4 regions of the Ensifer sp. MJa1 genome follow, and region 1 is predicted to be linked to each of the others. Evidence: riboswitches for the same ligand, from Rfam matches in the RefSeq annotation. Region 1 holds a riboswitch; each other region holds the start of a gene.

Region 1 (4,495 bases):
ATGGCAACCTGGCAAGTCCGGCCTATTGGAAGAGGTTGCTCGACACGAACCAATACGACAAGCTCAGGATCAACCTGGCGCATTTCGGCGCCTTTGACGAGATCCTGCGTCCGGGTGCGCCGACGGGCGTCATGGTCTCTTGTGCTGAGGATAAGTTCTCCGGTCCGCCCACCTGGGAAGATATCATCGGCCGGACGATCGATCACGGGCGGCGGCCCAACCTGTTTGCCGACTTGAGCTATCTGAGTGAACTGGTCAGCAGCGATGACAAGACGCTGCACGCCAAGATCCGACAGTTGCTGGACAAATGGCTTGATGACTACGATCCCGACGCGCGTCACCTGATGTTTGGCACCGATTGGTCGATGATGGCGCTCGAAAAGGACTACAACGCCTATGTTTCGAGGATCGCAGGCGAACTGACCCTTGCCAATGTCAGTGACGAGCACCAGCAGAACATCTTCTGGCGCAACGCCTCCCGCTTCCTTGGCCTTGACCGGCCAGGCCCGGCACGTGACCGGCTTACCGCCTATTGCAACCGGCGCGGCCTGGATTCCACCTGGCTCGGTGATCTGGCGATCGCCTGAAGGCAGGAGGGTCCGAACCACACCGCCATCTGGCAAGCGCATGCCGGATGGGGCGGTGTGGTGCTGTTATCGCCAGGGCGCGGTGCGGGCGATCCACGCCAGGGTCCGTCCCTCCGGATCGGCATTCAGCGTGATATCGGTGACGACGGCGGCGCTGTCAGCCCCATGATCGAAGACCCCGTCGATCCGTTCGATGTTGAGGCCGCCGATGGCGACGAGCGGCAGCGGCCGAACACGCGCCCGCCAGGCGGAAATGCGTGCCAGCCCCTGCGGCGCCCACTTCATCTGCTTGAGGATCGTCGGGTAGATCGGCCCAAGCGCGACATAGTCGGGTTTGGCGTCAAGGGCTGCCTGCAATTCCACCTCGTCATGGGTGCTGAGGCCGAGCCTTAGGCCGGCGGCACGGATCGCGCCGAGATCGGCATCGGCAAGATCTTCCTGCCCGAGATGGACAAAGTCGCAGCCTTCCTCGATCGCAAGCCGCCAGTAGTCGTTGACGATCAACTGGCAGCCATGGTCGGTGCAAACCGCCTTGGCCCTGCGGATCTCGTTGCGAAGGTCGGTCTCCGGAAGATCCTTGATGCGAAGCTGCACGAGCCTGACGCCAAGCGGCACCAGCCGCTCGATCCATTCGGCACTGTCGACGATGAGGTAGAAGGGATCGAACTTCATGCAAACACAGCCTTTCCGATGACGGGGGTGGAGGGAACGGCAAAATCGCGCGGTTCGAGCATGCCTGCCTCGAAAGCCTCGCGCCCGGCATCGACCGCTCGGGCGAAGGCAGAGGCCATCAGCGCCGGTTTCGCAGCGCCGGCGACAGCGGTGTTGAGCAACACCGCATCGAAGCCGAGTTCCATCACTGTGGTTGCATGCGACGGCCGGCCGATGCCGGCGTCGACGATCAGCGGCATATCGGGAAAATGCGCCCGCATCGCCCGGAGCGCCGCAATGTTCTGCGGCCCCATGGCGCTGCCGATCGGCGCGCACCAGGGCATCAGCACCTTGCAGCCGGCCTCGACGAGGCGTTCGGCGACCACCAGATCGTCGGTCGTGTAGGGGAAGACCTCGAAGCCTTCGGCGCACAGGATGCCGGCCGCTTCGACCAGTCCGAAGACGTCGGGCTGCAGCGTGTCGTGATGGCCGATCACCTCAAGCTTGATCCAGTTGGTGGCGAAGACCTCGCGCGCCATCCTGGCCGTCAACACTGCCTCCGACACCGAGTGGCAGCCCGCGGTATTCGGCAGTACGCGAACGCCAAGCGACCGGATCAGTTCGAAAAACGCGCCACCCTGACGCCCGCCGGCGGTTTCGCGGCGCAAGGAAACGGTGACGATCTCGGTGCCCGACGACCGCACCGCATCTTCGAGCACGGCGGGCGAGGGGTAGCGGGCGGTGCCCAAGAGCAGGCGGGAGCGCAGGTCCTGTCCATAAAGCGTCAGCATGTCTCAGCCTCCTTTCATCGGCGAGAGAATTTCGATCCGGTCGCGGTCGTTGAGTGTGTGAGCCGTCCGGTCTGCGCGGTGCACCAGCTCGCCGTTGACGGCGGTGGCAAGCCAGTCCCCCTCGAAGTCGAGTTCGCTCAGGAGGTCGGCGAGGGTCGTGACCGCGAGGTCGTGATCCTCGCCGTTGACGGTCAATTTCATGCGGCGTTTCCCTTCAGGTTCCGGGTAAGGGCAAGCTCCGCCGCTTCCTTGGCGAGGGCCGGTGAAAGCAGAAAGCCGTGGCGGTAAAGCCCGTTGATCGTGATCGTGTTTCCGGCGCGCATGAGCTGCGGCAGGTTGTCGGCAAAGGCCGGCCGGATGCCGGTGCCGGTTTCCATGAGGCGGGCCTCGCCGAAGGCCGGATGCAGCGCATAGGCGGCGTTCAGAAGTTCCATCAGCGACCGGGCGGTGATAGGCCCGTCGACGTCGGTCTCGATCATCGTTGCGCCGCACATGAACAGGCCGTTGCCGCGCGGCACGATGTAGAGCGGAATGCGCGGGTGGATGAGCCGCACCGGCCGCGACAGCACGACTTCTGCGGTCTCAAGGGTGAGCATTTCGCCGCGTACCCCGCGCAGGCCGTCGAGATCGCCGATCCTTGCGGCACCGGTACAGTCGGCGATGAGGTCGCTCTCGCCTTCGCCGTCCGATCCGTCGACGAACGCCACGCCGCGTTCGACCAGCTCTTGCCGCAACAGGAAGAGCGCCCGGCGTGGATCGAGGTGGGCTTCGCCGGGGAAAAACAGCGCCTGCTGGAAACGTCCGGCAAGCGCCGGCTCCAGTCTCTCGATCGCCTTTGCGTCGAGCCATTCGAAGCCGGAGGTCCGAGAAGCGAAGCGCTTGAGTTCGCCGGTATCGCGCGGCGGGGCAACGACCAGCGTGCCGTTGCGCGACACTTCGCCCGGAACAACCCGGTCCCACCAGTCGATGGCGCCAATACCGCGGGTCAGCACCACCTCTTCGGCGCTTTCGCGCTCGCACCAGGGCGCCAGCATGCCGCCGGCAAACCAGGAGGCGGCCGCCGTGAAACCCGGCTGGCGCTCGGCAACCGTGACCTCGGCGCCGCGAGTGCTGAACTCGTGCGCCAAGGTCAGGCCGGCGACGCCAGCGCCTTTGACGAGAATGCGCGTGGTCATCGTTGAATGACGCGATGAATGGTCCTGCACCTTGCGGCAGGGCGGAGGAGGGTGGCGATCGTCATGGCGTGCTCCAATCTGTCGTCGGAGACCCATTTCACGATGGCGGGGAGGAAGGACGCGTTGCCGAGAGTGCGCGCGGAGGCGATTGCTCAGGCAGCGATGTCTGCACCGTCCCTACGCCAGTATGAACTGGATCAGGTTCAACGGGTCACTGCGCCGCGAAAACCGCCTGGCAGAATCTCAGCCCCTTGCCGGGACACCCCTGGTGAATGCTGCAAACTGACTGGCATGGGCGGATCTTGTCAAGGCCCGATCTCCAGGGTTCGGGGCAATCCGCGTGATGCGTTGGGAAATTATCTATAAAATTATTTGGGTGGTGCGGTATCCAGTCGCGATCCCGTTGGCGACCGGTGAGAAAGGATCCGGCGGTCGCATCTAGATTTGGCGAAACCCGTATAAGCATCTGTATAAAAAGAAATATTTCTCTCGTCTGTGACGTCGCGTCAGCCGTGGTCCGGCGTCATCCTGCTTCCTGTTATTTCGTCTTTACGGCTGAACGGCGAAGTTTGCTCATCCGGCGAGAATACAATCTTAGGAGGAAGTTGACCCCATATGCGTCTTTTGAATGCTTGCCTTCTTCGTTTCGGAATAAAATTATAGATAATATTGAAATCTATCTATTTCATGATTGCAATCCAGGAGGACATGCCGAAAATGTTGGACGCAGCCCCATCGACCGACACCGACCCGACCTCAATGAGCCTCGACGAAATCCGCTGGAATCAGGTGGATGCGAAAAAAATCTATAATCTGCCCTTCAATGATCTCCTGTTTCGGGCGCAGACGGTGCATCGGGAGAGCTTTGATCCGAACGCCATCCAGATGAGCCGGCTGCTTTCGATCAAGACCGGCGGCTGCGCCGAGGATTGCGGCTATTGCAGCCAGTCTGCGCATTATCCGACCGGGCTCAAGGCCTCGAAATTGATGGAGGTCCAGAGAGTTCTGGCCGAGGCGCAGAAGGCCAGGGACGGTGGCGCCACGCGCTATTGCATGGGAGCGGCCTGGCGCAGCCCGAAGGAGCGCGACATGGAGGCAATTGTCGCCATGGTCGCAGGCGTCAAGGCGCTCGGCATGGAGACCTGCATGACGCTCGGCATGCTGACGCCGCAGCAATCCGATCGGTTGGCGCAAGCCGGGCTCGACTACTACAACCATAATGTCGATACGTCCGAACGGTTCTACAGCGAGATCATCACCACCCGAAGCTTTGCCGATCGGCTTGAAACGC
Region 2 (4,495 bases), 120 kb from region 1:
GCGGCGGCACGCGAAGCACGGCTGCTGGCAATGGCGGCCCTGGTGCCGCTGCTCGCCCTTGCGGCCCTTCTCTTGCGCCGACGCCAGACGCTGGCCCAGACGACGGCAAGAGATCGCGCCGCCCGCGACGAACTGGAGCGCCGCGTGACGGAACGCACGCGTGACCTCAGCCTCGCCCGCGACCACCTGGAAACGGAAATTGCCGATCACCGGCGCACCGGCGAGAAGCTGCAGGCCGTACAACAGGAGCTTGTCCAGGCGAACCGGCTGGCGATCCTCGGCCAGGTTGCAGCCGGCGTCGCCCATGAAATCAACCAACCGGTCGCCACGATCCGCGCCTATGCCGACAATGCCCGCACCTTCCTTGACCGCGGCCAGCAGCAAACGGCGGTCGAAAACCTCGTGAGCATCGCCGAGCTGACCGATCGGGTCGGCACCATCACCGACGAATTGCGCGGCTTCGCCCGCAAGGGCCGCTTTGTCGCCGAACCGACCCCCATGCGCGAAGTGATCGAGGGCGCCCTGATGCTTTTGCGCAGCCGCTTTGCCGGCCGAATGGACGCCATCATCATCGACCTTCCCGAAAATGGCCTCAGCGTCTTCGGCAACCGCATCCGGCTGGAACAGGTGCTGATCAATCTGTTGCAGAACGCACTCGAAGCGCTGGGCGAACGCGCCGACGCCGAGATCCGCGTGCACTGCGAACACGGCCCCGACGACAGGCTCTTGCTCGTCGTCGCAGACAATGGCCCCGGCATCCGCCCGGAGATCCTCGAAGATCTCTTCACCCCCTTCAACACTTCCAAGGACGAGGGGCTGGGCCTCGGCCTTGCCATCTCCAAGGAGATCGTCGCCGACTATGGCGGTGAGATCTTCGTTGAAACCAGCGACAAGGGCACCGTCTTCACGGTACGCCTGAAAAAGGCCTGAACGATGCAGCCGTCCGTGTATCTCATCGACGACGACAATGATCTGCGCAAGGCGATGAAGCAGACGCTCGAGCTTGCGGGCTTGAGCGTTACGGCCCATGCGAGCGCCGCCGAGGCGCTTGAGACGCTTGATGCCGATTTCGACGGCATCGTTGTCAGCGATATCCGCATGCCCGGCATTGACGGGCTGCAACTTTTTCGCCGTGTCGCGACTTTCGACAAGGACCTGCCCGTGATCCTGGTGACTGGCCACGGAGACATCCCGATGGCAGTGCAAGCCTTGCAGGACGGCGTCTACGACTTCATTCCCAAACCCTTTGCGGCCGACAGGCTGGTGCAGAGCGTGCACCGCGCGCTCGAAAAGCGCCGGCTCGTCATGGAAAACCGCGCCTTGAAGCGGGCAGCCGAGACCGCCGGCGACAGCCTGCCGCTGATCGGCCAGACGCCGGTGATGGACCGCCTGCGCCAAACGATCAAACATATCGCCGATACCGATGTCGACGTGCTCGTCGCCGGTGAGACCGGCAGCGGCAAGGAAGTGGTGGCCACGCTGCTGCACAATTGGAGCCGTCGCCGCGACGGCAACTTCGTGGCGCTGAATTGCGGGGCACTTCCGGAGACGGTGATCGAGAGCGAACTCTTCGGCCACGAAGCGGGCGCGTTCACCGGCGCGTTGAAAAAGCGCGTGGGACGGATAGAGCATGCAAGCGGCGGCACGCTGTTTCTTGACGAAATCGAAGCGATGCCGCCGGCCACCCAGGTCAAGATGCTGCGGGTTCTGGAAGCTCGCGAGATCACGCCGCTCGGCACCAACCAGGTGCGCCCCGTCGATATCCGCGTCATTGCCGCCGCCAAGATCGACCTCGGCGACCCGGTCCAACGCGGAGACTTCCGCGAGGATCTCTATTTTCGGTTGAATGTCGTCACCTTGTCCATCCCGCCACTGCGCGAGCGTCGCGACGATATCCCGCTGCTGTTTTCGCACTTCCTGACCCGCGCGACCGAGCGCTTCAAGCGCGACGCGCCGGTCGTCTCGCCGGCGGTGCAACGACATCTGATGACTCATGCCTGGCCCGGCAATGTGCGTGAACTCTCGCACTTTGCCGAGCGGGTCGCGCTTGGTGTCGAAGGCTCGCTGGGCCAGACCGCTGCGGCAACCGATCAGCCGGGTTACGCGCTGCCAGAGCGGTTGGAGCGCTACGAAGCGGAGATCCTGAAAGAGGTGCTTCGCGCTCAGCGCGGCGACGTCAAGGCAACGATCGAAGCGCTCGGCATTCCACGCAAGACCTTCTACGACAAGCTTCAGCGTCACGGCATCAACCGCGCCGATTACGCCGAACGCGGCGCACCGGAAAAGTCCGGCCGCTAGGCTTTCCGGAGAGACCGAAAATTCCCGCATAGGATGCATCTTGATCGACGAGCGAATTCACGCTTGACGACGCAGGCCGATCGATGGCTATCTTCTGGGCATTCACCAGGGGGGTCCCGCCAAGGGGCTGAGATACTGCTGGATGGTCGGCTTGCCGGCTGTGGCGCAGTGACCCGTTGAACCTGATCCAGTTCATACTGGCGTAGGGACGGTGCAGATATCGAAGCCACGACTCCGCTTAGTCGGTCGTCCGGCGGCGCGTCTTTCATCCTCTCGGCATCAGAACTGGGTCTCCAACCGCAACTTGGAGCCTCGTCATGAATATTGCCACCAAACCTGCAGCCCTCTCGGTCACACAAGGGCCGCTCCCCGCCTCCCGCAAGATCCACAAGCCTGGTGTCCTGCACCCGGACATCCGCGTGCCGATGCGCGAGATCGCACTGCACCCGACCTCCGGCGAGCCGCCGGTCACGGTCTATGATTCCTCCGGCGCCTATACGGCCGACGATGCCGAGATCAGCATCGAGGCGGGCCTGCCGAGGCTGCGCCGCAACTGGATCCTCGCCCGCGGCGACGTCGAGACTTACGAGGGACGGATCGTGCGGCCGGAGGACAACGGCTTTGCGACCGGCGACCGACTGACGCCGACCTTTCCGCTCCAGCACACACCACTGAAGGCGACCGCCGGCAAGGCCGTGACCCAGCTTGCCTATGCGCGCGCCGGCATCATCACGCCGGAGATGGAGTTCGTGGCGATCCGCGAGAACCTCGGCCGCGATGCGGCGCGCGCGAAGGTCCGCGATGGCGAGAGCTTCGGCGCCCATGTCCCTGATCATGTCACCCCCGAGTTCGTCCGCCAGGAAATCGCCAGCGGCCGGGCGATCCTGCCGGCCAATATCAACCATCCGGAATCCGAACCGATGATCATCGGCCGGAACTTCCTGGTGAAAATCAACGCCAATATCGGCAACTCCGCCGTCACCTCGTCGATGGCCGAGGAGGTCGAGAAGATGGTCTGGGCGACCCGCTGGGGCGCCGACACGGTCATGGACCTGTCGACCGGCCGCAACATCCACAACATCCGCGAATGGATCATCCGCAACTCGCCGGTTCCGATCGGTACCGTGCCGCTCTATCAGGCGCTGGAAAAGGTCAACGGCATTGCCGAAGACCTCAACTGGGAGGTCTACCGTGACACGCTGATCGAGCAGGCCGAGCAGGGCGTCGATTATTTCACCATCCATGCCGGCGTGCGGCTCCACTACATCCCACTCACCGTCGACCGCGTCACCGGCATCGTCTCGCGCGGCGGCTCGATCATGGCCAAGTGGTGTCTGCATCACCACCGCGAGAGTTTCCTCTACGAGCATTTCGAGGAGATCTGCGCCATCTGCCGCGCCTATGACGTCTCGTTCTCGCTCGGCGACGGCCTGCGCCCTGGCTCGATTGCCGACGCCAACGACGCAGCGCAATTCGCCGAACTGGAGACGCTTGGCGAACTCACCCAGATCGCCTGGGCAAAAGACTGCCAGGTGATGATCGAAGGCCCCGGCCACGTGCCGATGCACAAGATCAAGGAGAACATGGACAAGCAACTGAAGACCTGTGGCGAGGCGCCGTTCTATACGCTCGGGCCGCTGACGACCGACATTGCGCCGGGCTACGACCACATCACCTCGGGTATCGGTGCTGCCATGATCGGCTGGTTCGGCACCGCCATGCTCTGCTATGTCACGCCGAAGGAGCATCTGGGCCTGCCCGACCGCAACGACGTCAAGGTCGGCGTCATCGCCTACAAGATCGCTGCCCACGCCGCGGATCTCGCCAAGGGTCATCCGGCAGCCCAGGTGCGCGACGACGCGCTGTCGCGCGCCCGTTTCGAGTTCCGCTGGGAGGACCAGTTCAACCTCTCGCTCGATCCGGAGACCGCCCGAAACTTCCACGACGAGACCCTGCCGAAAGAAGCCCACAAGGTCGCGCATTTTTGCTCGATGTGCGGCCCGAAGTTCTGCTCGATGCGGATCTCGCACGACATTCGTGCGGAAGCACAGAAGGAAGGCTTGGAAGCGATGGCGGCGAAGTACCGCGAGGGTGGAGATCTCTACATGCCGGTCGCTGAGGTCGAAGCTACAAGGTAAGGCGCAATACGTCGGGAGGGATGACTCGCACTCCCTCCCGACCGCGAGCCGGATGCTGG
Region 3 (4,495 bases), on a different contig from region 1:
GGAATGCGCTCAAGCCCGGCTAGGAAAAGGCGGGCCGCAAGCGGCATGTTGAAGAAAACATGGGCGATGAGGATGCCGAACAGGCCGTAGATGCTGACCGGTTGCTCCAGTCCGATGAGGCGCAGGCCGGAATTCAACAGCCCCTGGCGGCCCCAGATCTCGATCAGCCCGAGCGCGCCGACGAGGACGGGCAGGCCGAGCGGCAACGCCATCAGCCGCAACAGCCAGATGCGCCCGAAAAACTGTGGCCGCCGTGCGAGCGCCCGCGCCACGGGTATCGCGAAGAGCACGGATAGCAGAGTGGAAAGGCTTGCCTGCAGGAGCGTGAAGCGGGTGACGCGCCAGATATAGGCGTCGAACAGGGTGCTCTCGTTCGCGCCGCCGGTCTCTGCGAGCAAGGCTGCGATCGCCAGGCTGACGAAGAGCAGGAAGGCGCCGAGGCAAAGCGCCCCGGCGACGACAGTCATGCGGTTTTCGCGAAGCGCGAACAAGCCGGCCTCAGTTCTTGCTCATCGCGGCAAGCCATTCGTCGATCCAGGCCTTGCGGTTCTTCGCGACCTCTTCCGATGGCAAAAGGAAGGTCTTTTCCGGATTGACCAGCTTGCTGAAGGCGTCCGGCAGCGGTTCGCTGGTGGCGCCGACCGGCATCATCCAGTTGGTGGTCGGGATGATCGACTGGAACTCAGGGCCGGTCATGAAGGCGAGAAACTGCTTTGCCAGTTCCGGCTCCTTGGCATTCTTGGTCATGCCGGCGACTTCGATCTGGATGTAGTGCCCCTCGGAGAAAGCCGCCGCCTGATAGCGCTCGGTGCTTTCCGCGACCATGTGGTAGGCCGGCGAGGTGGTGTAGGAGAGCACCATCGGCGCTTCGCCCTTGGTGAAGAGGCCGTAGGCTTCCGACCAGCCTGGCGTGACCGTCAGGACGCGATCCTTAAGCTTCGCCCAGGCGGCACCTGCCTCGTCGCCATAGACGGCCTTGACCCAGAGCAGCAGCCCGAGGCCCGGCGTCGAGGTGCGTGGATCCTCGATGACGATCTTCTGCGATGCGTCGCCTTCGACCAATTCCTTGAGGCTCTTCGGCGGCGCCTTCAGCGTTTCGGTGTCATAGACGACAGCGAAGTGGCCGTAGTCATAGGGCAGGAACGTATCGTCGGCGAAGCCGCCCGGGACCTTCAGGTCCTTGGTGGCGACACCGTGCGGCGCGAAGAACCCGGTGGCCTTGGCTTCAGCGACGAGATTGGTGTCGAGGCCGAGCACGATGTCGGCTTTTGAAGCCTCGCCTTCGAGCTTCAGGCGCGTCAAGAGTTCGACGCCATCGGCGACGCCAACATAGTTGACCTTGCATTCGCAGGTCCTTTCGAAGGCCTCGGCGACCTTGGCGCCGGGGCCCCATTCGGTGATGAAGCTCTCGTAGGTGTAGACGGTCAGCGTCTTGTCGGCCGCGGCAGCGGTACCGGCTGTTACAAGACCAGCCGTTGCTACCAGCGCTAGCCGGCTAAACATTTTCAGTGAAAACTTGGACATGGAAAGCACCTCTCTCCCAAAGTTCGTTGTTGCACGGGAAAAGGGCGTATCGGTGCGATCGCGTCTAATCCCTCCGCCGGTATGAGCCGGATCAGGTTCCGCGGGTTGGCGTTTCGACGCCTCTCAGCCTCCGGCCGCCATGCGGTCGGGAGGCACCCCGTTAGAGCGGCAAGAGATTTACCGCCACGGCGGTTTGATGGCAAGTCGAGATTGTGGCCGTGATGCTTGCCAAGCGACGTCACGTCATGCGTTTGCGCATGATGGCATCTGCGCTATGACAGCGTGCAAAGACCCTGCGGAGGACCGTCATGCCCGATATGCTTGTTCGACTCTATGCCCTGCCGTCGCAATCCCGGTCGCGGCTTGGCCCAGGCATCAGCATTCGCCGCGCGATGGCGCCGGAGCGCCGCCTGGTCGTTTCCTGGATCGAAAAGACGTTTGGCGCCGGTTGGGCGAGCGAGGCGGAAGGCGCTTTCTCCTCGACCCCCACGCGCATTCACATCGCTGTTTTCGAAGGCCGGGTCGTCGGCTTTGCCTGCCATGACGTGACGGCGCTCGGCTTCTTCGGTCCGACGGGGGTCGATGAAAGCATGCGCGGGCAGGGGATTGGCGAAGTGCTGCTGCTGGAAAGCCTGACGGCGATGCGGGATGCCGGTTACGGTTATGCGGTCATCGGTGGCGTCGGCCCGGCAAAATTCTACGAACGCGTGGCCGGCGCGATCGAAATTCCGGACTCTACCCCCGGTGTCTATGCGGGCATGCTGTCTTCCGAGGTTGTGGCCGAGAGCGATTGATATCCGGCTGCAAAACGAGGGTAGCGCTGTGCGTTTCTTCGTTTTCCTTCTGCCCTCCTTTGCGCTATGGGCTTTGCCATGGCTCGATCCACCTACACCATTCTTCTCGGCGGCGCGTTGACGCCCTCCGACCGGCTGACAGAGCAGCTCCGTGACAGCCGCTTCGTCGCGGCCGATGGCGGCATGCGCCATGCGCGGACCCTGGGCGTGGTGCCCGATGTCTGGGTGGGTGATTTCGACTCGACCGAAGAAGCCCTGCTGTCCGAATTCTCAGCCGTGCCGCGTGAGCCTTATCCGGCGGCAAAGGCGGCGACGGACGGCGAAATTGCGGTTGAAGCCGCGCTGTCGCGTGGGGCCGACCGATTGATCTTTGCCGGTGCGCTTGGCGGCACCCGCAGCGACCACGCCTTTCTGCACCTGCTGCAGGCCGTTGCTCTTGCCGAACGCGGCCTTCCAGTCCTCATGACTTCGGGAGAGGAGGAGGCCTGTCCGCTGCTTGCCGGAGCGTTCGATCTCGATCTGCCGAAGGGCTGCCTCTTTTCCGTGCTGGGTTTGACCGAGCTGACCGGTCTTTCGATCGTCAATGCGCGTTATCCGCTCGATGATTTCACCTTGCCGTTCGGCTCATCCCGAACCGTTTCCAACGTCGCGGAGGGTCCCCTTCGCTTCACTCTCAAGAGCGGACGCGCCATCGTGCTTGCCCGCCCCTATGACCTTTCCGGAGCCTGAGCCTTGGCGCCTCCCATTCTGAAACTCGACGATATCTTCCTCACCTTCGGCGGCACGCCGTTGCTTGCCGGCGCCAATTTTCAAGTGGAGCCGGGCGACCGCATCTGCCTCGTCGGCCGCAATGGCTCGGGCAAGTCGACGCTGATGAAGATCGCTGCAGGGCTTGCCGAGGCGCAGACGGGCGAGGTGTTCCGTCATCCGTCGGCGACCATCCGCTACCTGCACCAGGCACCGGACTTCGACGGCTACGACACGGTGCAGGCCTATGCCGAGGCGGGGCTCGGCCCGAGCGACGATCCTTACCGTGTCGCCTACCTGCTGCAGCATCTGGGCCTCACCGGTGAGGAAGATCCGAAGCAGCTCTCGGGTGGCGAGGCACGCCGCGCGGCGCTCGCCCGCGTCATGGCGCCCGAGCCGGACATTCTGTTGCTCGACGAGCCGACAAACCATCTCGACCTGCCGACGATCGAATGGCTGGAAGACGAGCTCATCCGTAGCCGCTCGGCGCTGGTTCTGATTTCGCACGACCGGCGCTTCCTGGAGAAGGTGTCGACCGCAACCGTCTGGCTCGACCGCGGACAGTCGCGGCGGCTCGACCGTGGCTTTGCCCATTTTGAGGCCTGGCGCGACGAGGTGCTTGAAGCCGAAGAGCTGGAGCAGCACAAGCTCGGCAAGGCGATCGAGCGCGAGGAGCACTGGCTGCGCTACGGCGTGACGGCGCGACGCAAGCGCAACATGCGCCGCCTCGGCGAGTTGCAGACCATGCGTGCAGCCTATCGCGGCCACAAGGGGCCGCAGGGCACCGTGCAGGCAACCGCCGCCGACGCCAAGGAATCCGGCAAGCTGGTGATCGAGGCCGAAAAGATCAGCAAGGCCTATGGTGACCGCACCATCGTCGCGCCGTTCTCGATCCGCGTGCACCGGGGCGACCGCATCGGTCTCGTCGGCCCGAACGGCGCCGGCAAGACGACGCTTCTGAAGATGCTGACCGGTCAGATCGAGCCGGACACGGGCACCGTCAAGCTCGGCACCAACCTCGAAATGGCAACGCTCGACCAGAAGCGCGAAGACCTCAACCTCGACGACACGCTGGCGCACTACCTGACGGACGGGCGCGGCGACAATCTTCTCGTCAACGGCGAGCAGCGCCACGTCACCGGCTACATGAAGGACTTCCTGTTCCAGCCGGAGCAGGCGCGCACGCCGATCCGTGAGCTTTCGGGCGGCGAGCGGGCACGGCTGATGCTGGCGCGCATCCTGTCGCGGGCGACGAACCTTTTGATCCTCGACGAGCCCACCAACGACCTCGACATCGAAACGCTCGACCTCCTGCAGGAGATCGTTGCGGGCTTTGCCGGAACAGTCATTCTCGTCAGCCACGACCGCGACTTCCTCGACCGCACCGTGACCTCGACGATTGCCCCGGCCAATCCCGAGGAGCCGGACGG
Region 4 (4,495 bases), on a different contig from region 1:
TGCCACGGCATGGTGCTTCGGCGCTGATGAGCCTGAGGCTCGCCACGGACGAGGTGCTTTATCACGCCGAGGATTACGACCACTTCTTCCTGTCCAACGGTGACACCGACGCCATTCGCCAGGATCTCTTACGTTTCGTCGGCGACATCAGACCCGATATCGTCCATTTCCACCACATCATCGGCTTCGGGCTCGAAGCGCTTTATGCGGTTCGTGACATGCTGCCGAAGGCGCGTATCGTTGTCACTTTCCACGAATATCTGTCGATCTGCCACAACCACGGGCAGATGGTGAAGCGACCGTCGGGCCAGCTTTGCAACGGCGCTTCGCCGATCAGTTGCCACGGCTGTTTCCCGGATATCCCGGTTTCGCGCTTCGTGCGGCGCGAACAGTTCGTGCGCGGCATGCTCAACCTGGCCGACGCCTTCATAGCCCCGAGCGCCTTTCTTGCCAACCGCTATGTCGATTGGGGGATCGAGGCAGAAAAGATCTTCGTCATCGAAAATGGCATCGTGCTTGGCGACAAGGCGCCAGCGCGTGACCTGCCTGCGCCGACGGCCAGACGCAACCGCTTTGCCTATTTCGGCCAGATGACGCCGTTCAAGGGTGTTCACGTGCTGATCGACGCGGTCTCGCGGGTGCCCGACGAGATCTGGGGCGACGATTCCTCGCTGATGATCTTCGGCGGCAACCTTGAACGCCAACCGAAGGACTATCAGGAACAGGTCGCCAAACTGATCGAGGACGCCGGCCGCCGCGTCCGCTTCTACGGCTCCTATCAGAACCAGGACATGCCACGGCTGATGCGCTCGGCCGACTGGGTGGTGATGCCGTCCGTCTGGTGGGAGAACTCGCCCATCGTCATTCAGGAGGCGCTGCACCACGGCCGACCGATCCTCTGCTCCGATATCGGCGGCATGGCCGAGAAGGTGCGGGACCGCCTGGACGGCTATCATTTCCGCGCCGGCAGCGCCCAGGATCTCGCCGACCGTCTGATCGACGTCCTGAGCACGCCGCGGTCTTGGGACAATCTGCGCGCCACGCTCCGGCGGCCGATGAGCCATACCGAGAGCGCGCGCGAACATGTGGCGCTCTACCGCAAGCTGCTCAATGGAGCGCCGGAAGAGACACGCAGCGCCGCCGTAGCCTGAAGGTTCCGCCGGGCGCGGTGTGATGGCGGCGTCCCCGGCTGAAACCCGCCGGCGCCGTTCGACCATGGCGGTGGCTGCTCCTTTTTTCAATGCAACCTGGAGTTCATTGAAACTCGGAAGCCTGAACCGCGCGCATCCGGGCTGCTTGCTGTCCTAATCTGTTGCCTGGATCGCCCTGCCATCATCGGGCCTCCACCATTGATGGAAGTGGTGGACCGGCCCGCGCCCCTGCCCGACTCGCAAGCCATTAGCAGCGACAAGCGCCTCGTGCAGATAGGCCTTGGCAGCGACGACCGCGTCCGAAAGCGTCTGCCCGCGGGCCAGGCCAGCGGCGATTGCCGCCGAAAGCGTGCACCCGGTCCCATGGTCATTCCTGGTCTCGACCCGCGGCCGCGACAAACGAAGGACCTTTTCGCCGTCGAAGAGAATGTCCACGGCCTCCTGGCCCTTGCCGTGCCCACCCTTCATCAAAACTGCGCCTGCGCCGAGCTTCAAAAGAAGCTCCGCCTGACGCGAAACCTCAACCTCATCTTCGGCAACGGAACGTCCCGTCAACAACGCCGCCTCCGGCAGGTTCGGCGTCAACACCAGCGCCGTTGGCAGCAACTGCTCCTTGAGTGCCGCAATCGCATCCGAACGCATCAGTATATCGCCCGAAGTCGCAACCATGACCGGATCGATGACCGCCGCCTGACGGTAGCGTTTCAGGCCACCGGCGATTGCCGCAATTGTCTCCTGCCGCGAGACCATGCCGATCTTCACCGCACGAACGGCGAGGTCTGAAAACACCGCATCGATCTGCGCGGAAACGACAGCTGGGGAAACATCTTCGACGGCGGTAACGCCGCGGGTGTTTTGCGCCGTGATCGCCGTGATCACGCTGGCACCGTAGACGCCGAGTGCCGAAAACGTCTTCAGGTCTGCCTGGACACCCGCACCACCACCGGAATCCGAGCCCGCGATCGTGACGGCGATAGCAGTCATGCCCGGCTCCACTGAAATGTAGAAGCAGCTCTGATGATGGCGAACGCGCGGGCCAGTGACCAACTCAAGCACGTACAAACTGAGGTGGGTCGTCGATGCAGTATGGAGGAATCCGACAGATCGAGCCCCTGGGCCGGTCGCCTCGCCCCCCAGAGTTCTTCGTCGCTACATTCTAAACTGCATACTGGCACCAGTGATCTCCCGAAACCAAAATCACGGAGATCCAGACGAACGGCGGAGGCGCGGGAGTGCCAGAGAGGCCCTTGCCGTTCCTACGCCGGTATGATCCGGATCAGGTTCAAGGGTCTGGCTCACCGCCATCTCAGCACAGTCAATGTGCGCCCCTCGGCAGGAGGGATGCTAGGGCAGCGTAGGGGGGGGTGTCAAACCCGAACCACTGTGACAAATAGCTCAGAAGATGATTTGCTGAGTGGAGTATCCATCCGAGCAGGGCCGCAGGATTTTGGGTGCCGCGCGTGGTAACGTCGGTTCATGGAGATCGATGAGGACAAGATCGACGATGCGGTTTTGGCGCTGCTATGGCTGACGCTGCATAACGAACGCTGTGCCTGGAAGGGCTTCGACTGGGCAACGACGGATCGGCTTCACAAGAAGGGCTTGATCGGCGACCCAGTCAACAAGTCGAAGTCATTGATCCTGACCGATGAAGGCTTGGCGCGTTCGCAAGCATTGTTCCGGGAGCTGTTTACGCGGCCGCCGCAATAGCCGTCCCTTTGTGTGTCTTCCATTGCCACGGCAGCAGTTCGTGCAGGCGGGAGACGGGAAGATCGGCGATGCGGCTAAACACATCGGCGAGCCACGCCTTTGGGTCGACGTCGTTGAGACATGGGATAATCGCGGCGCGATCTCCTCAGGCCATTTTCTCTGTTGATACTGGTAGGGGTGGTTGCCCCCGATAAGATGGGAATACGGGCTCCCGATTGGCACCGGGCCCAAACATCATTCGTTGGAGGCAACCATGAACCAGTATATCGGGCTCGACATTTCCTTGAAAGACACCGCGATCTCAATCCGGCAAGACGGCAAACGCATCTGGCGCGGCAAGTGTCCTTCGGACCCCAGGCTTCTGGCAGATATGATCCGCAAGCATGCGCCGCATGCCAGACGCGTCGTCTTCGAGACGGGGCCGTTGTCGACGTGGTTCTATCACGCCCTGACGGCTGAGGAGATGCCGGCGATCTGCATCGAGGCCCGGCATGCGCAGAAGGTTTTGAACGAGACGCTCAACAAGACCGATGCCAATGATGCGGACGGGTTGGCGCAACTGGCGGAAGCCGGCTTCTACAAGACCGTCCGGGTAAAAGCGTTCGACAGCATGCTGACGCGCACGCTGGTCGGGGCGCGCAATCAGCTCCTGAGCATTTCGATCCAGATCAGCAACCAGATTCGCGGCCTGATGAAGACGTTCGGCCTCATCGTCCCCAAGGGAACAGGCCGCGTGTTCGACGGCCACGTGAAGGCACTGCTGGATGGCAATGACGACCTGGCACGGATCATATTGCCCCTGCTCGATGCCTGGCGCGACATACGCAAACGCGCCGCCGAGCTTGACCGCCAGTTGCTCGCGATGGCGCGGCAGAGCCAGGCTGTGAAACGTCTGATGACGATTCCGGGTATCGGCGCCATCACAGCCGTCTCCTATGTCGCGGCGATTGAAGACCCGGGCCACTTCAGAACATCGCGCTCGGTAGGCGCTTGGCTCGGACTGACGACGCGACGTTATCAGTCAGGCGAGGTCGATTATGACGGCCATATCTCGAGCAGGGGCGACAACCATTTGCGGGCACTGCTTTACGAAGCGGCAACGGTTCTGCTGACGAGAACCAGCGTCAGGACCGAGTGCCGTCTCAAGTTGTGGGGGCTGAAGCTGCGTGAACGGTTGGGGTTCAAGCGCGCCGCGGTGGCGGTCGCCCGCAAGCTCGCGGTCATCATGCACAGCATGCTCAAGACAGAAGAAGTGTTCAACGCATCGGCTGGCGCAACCGCATAAGCGAAGTATCAGCCTCCTTCCCTCAGCGCGTCAACCCGACTTGAGGCGTTGAGCGTCCATGCTGCGGACGTGGGGCGGACCATTCCGTTAATTGCCGTTGCAGCTCGATCGAGACTGCGCTTGAGACATAGGAAGGTCCTACCTGCGAAGACCCATTATGCGGCGGCATTTGCCGACCGCGCAGACAACGCTGCTCCCGGCACTGGATCGCTCCGGAGATATGACCGCCGAGGGCGGCGAACCACGAAGCCGCCCACTCGCTACAGCACGCTTGAGGGCGCGCTCGCGAGCGGCTTCGTTACCGACACGCCCAACCAGCCCGGCACGATCGCTGGCGCCCATCGTTTGA

What was found. Region 1 has a riboswitch for thiamine pyrophosphate ahead of thiO (glycine oxidase ThiO). Riboswitches for the same ligand answer to the same signal wherever they lie in the genome.
Region 2: another riboswitch for thiamine pyrophosphate. It lies ahead of thiC (phosphomethylpyrimidine synthase ThiC); the one in region 1 lies ahead of thiO (glycine oxidase ThiO).
Region 3: another riboswitch for thiamine pyrophosphate. It lies ahead of thiB (thiamine ABC transporter substrate binding subunit); the one in region 1 lies ahead of thiO (glycine oxidase ThiO).
Region 4: another riboswitch for thiamine pyrophosphate. It lies ahead of thiD (bifunctional hydroxymethylpyrimidine kinase/phosphomethylpyrimidine kinase); the one in region 1 lies ahead of thiO (glycine oxidase ThiO).

What each region holds. Positions count from the first base shown of each region.
Region 1 is NZ_JAKUMO010000002.1:283,456-287,950, forward strand. Features, by position in the region: gene MKZ91_RS04030 (amidohydrolase family protein) at 1-587, shown strand, start outside; gene MKZ91_RS04035 (thiamine phosphate synthase) at 654-1,259, opposite strand; gene MKZ91_RS04040 (thiazole synthase) at 1,256-2,029, opposite strand; gene thiS (sulfur carrier protein ThiS) at 2,033-2,230, opposite strand; gene thiO (glycine oxidase ThiO) at 2,227-3,204, opposite strand; TPP riboswitch at 3,361-3,481, opposite strand; gene bioB (biotin synthase BioB) at 3,964-4,495, shown strand, end outside.
Region 2 is NZ_JAKUMO010000002.1:405,907-410,401, reverse strand. Features, by position in the region: gene MKZ91_RS04620 (sensor histidine kinase) at 1-930, shown strand, start outside; gene MKZ91_RS04615 (sigma-54-dependent transcriptional regulator) at 934-2,298, shown strand; TPP riboswitch at 2,396-2,525, shown strand; gene thiC (phosphomethylpyrimidine synthase ThiC) at 2,616-4,436, shown strand.
Region 3 is NZ_JAKUMO010000008.1:75,383-79,877, reverse strand. Features, by position in the region: gene thiP (thiamine/thiamine pyrophosphate ABC transporter permease ThiP) at 1-467, opposite strand, end outside; gene thiB (thiamine ABC transporter substrate binding subunit) at 499-1,503, opposite strand; TPP riboswitch at 1,576-1,694, opposite strand; gene MKZ91_RS13210 (GNAT family N-acetyltransferase) at 1,833-2,318, shown strand; gene MKZ91_RS13205 (thiamine diphosphokinase) at 2,397-3,047, shown strand; gene MKZ91_RS13200 (ABC-F family ATP-binding cassette domain-containing protein) at 3,051-4,495, shown strand, end outside.
Region 4 is NZ_JAKUMO010000022.1:3,976-8,470, reverse strand. Features, by position in the region: gene MKZ91_RS24635 (glycosyltransferase family 4 protein) at 1-1,151, shown strand, start outside; gene thiD (bifunctional hydroxymethylpyrimidine kinase/phosphomethylpyrimidine kinase) at 1,305-2,135, opposite strand; TPP riboswitch at 2,388-2,491, opposite strand; gene MKZ91_RS24625 (DUF6429 family protein) at 2,628-2,861, shown strand; partial or broken gene MKZ91_RS24620 (transposase domain-containing protein) at 2,842-3,003, opposite strand; gene MKZ91_RS24615 (IS110 family transposase) at 3,115-4,146, shown strand.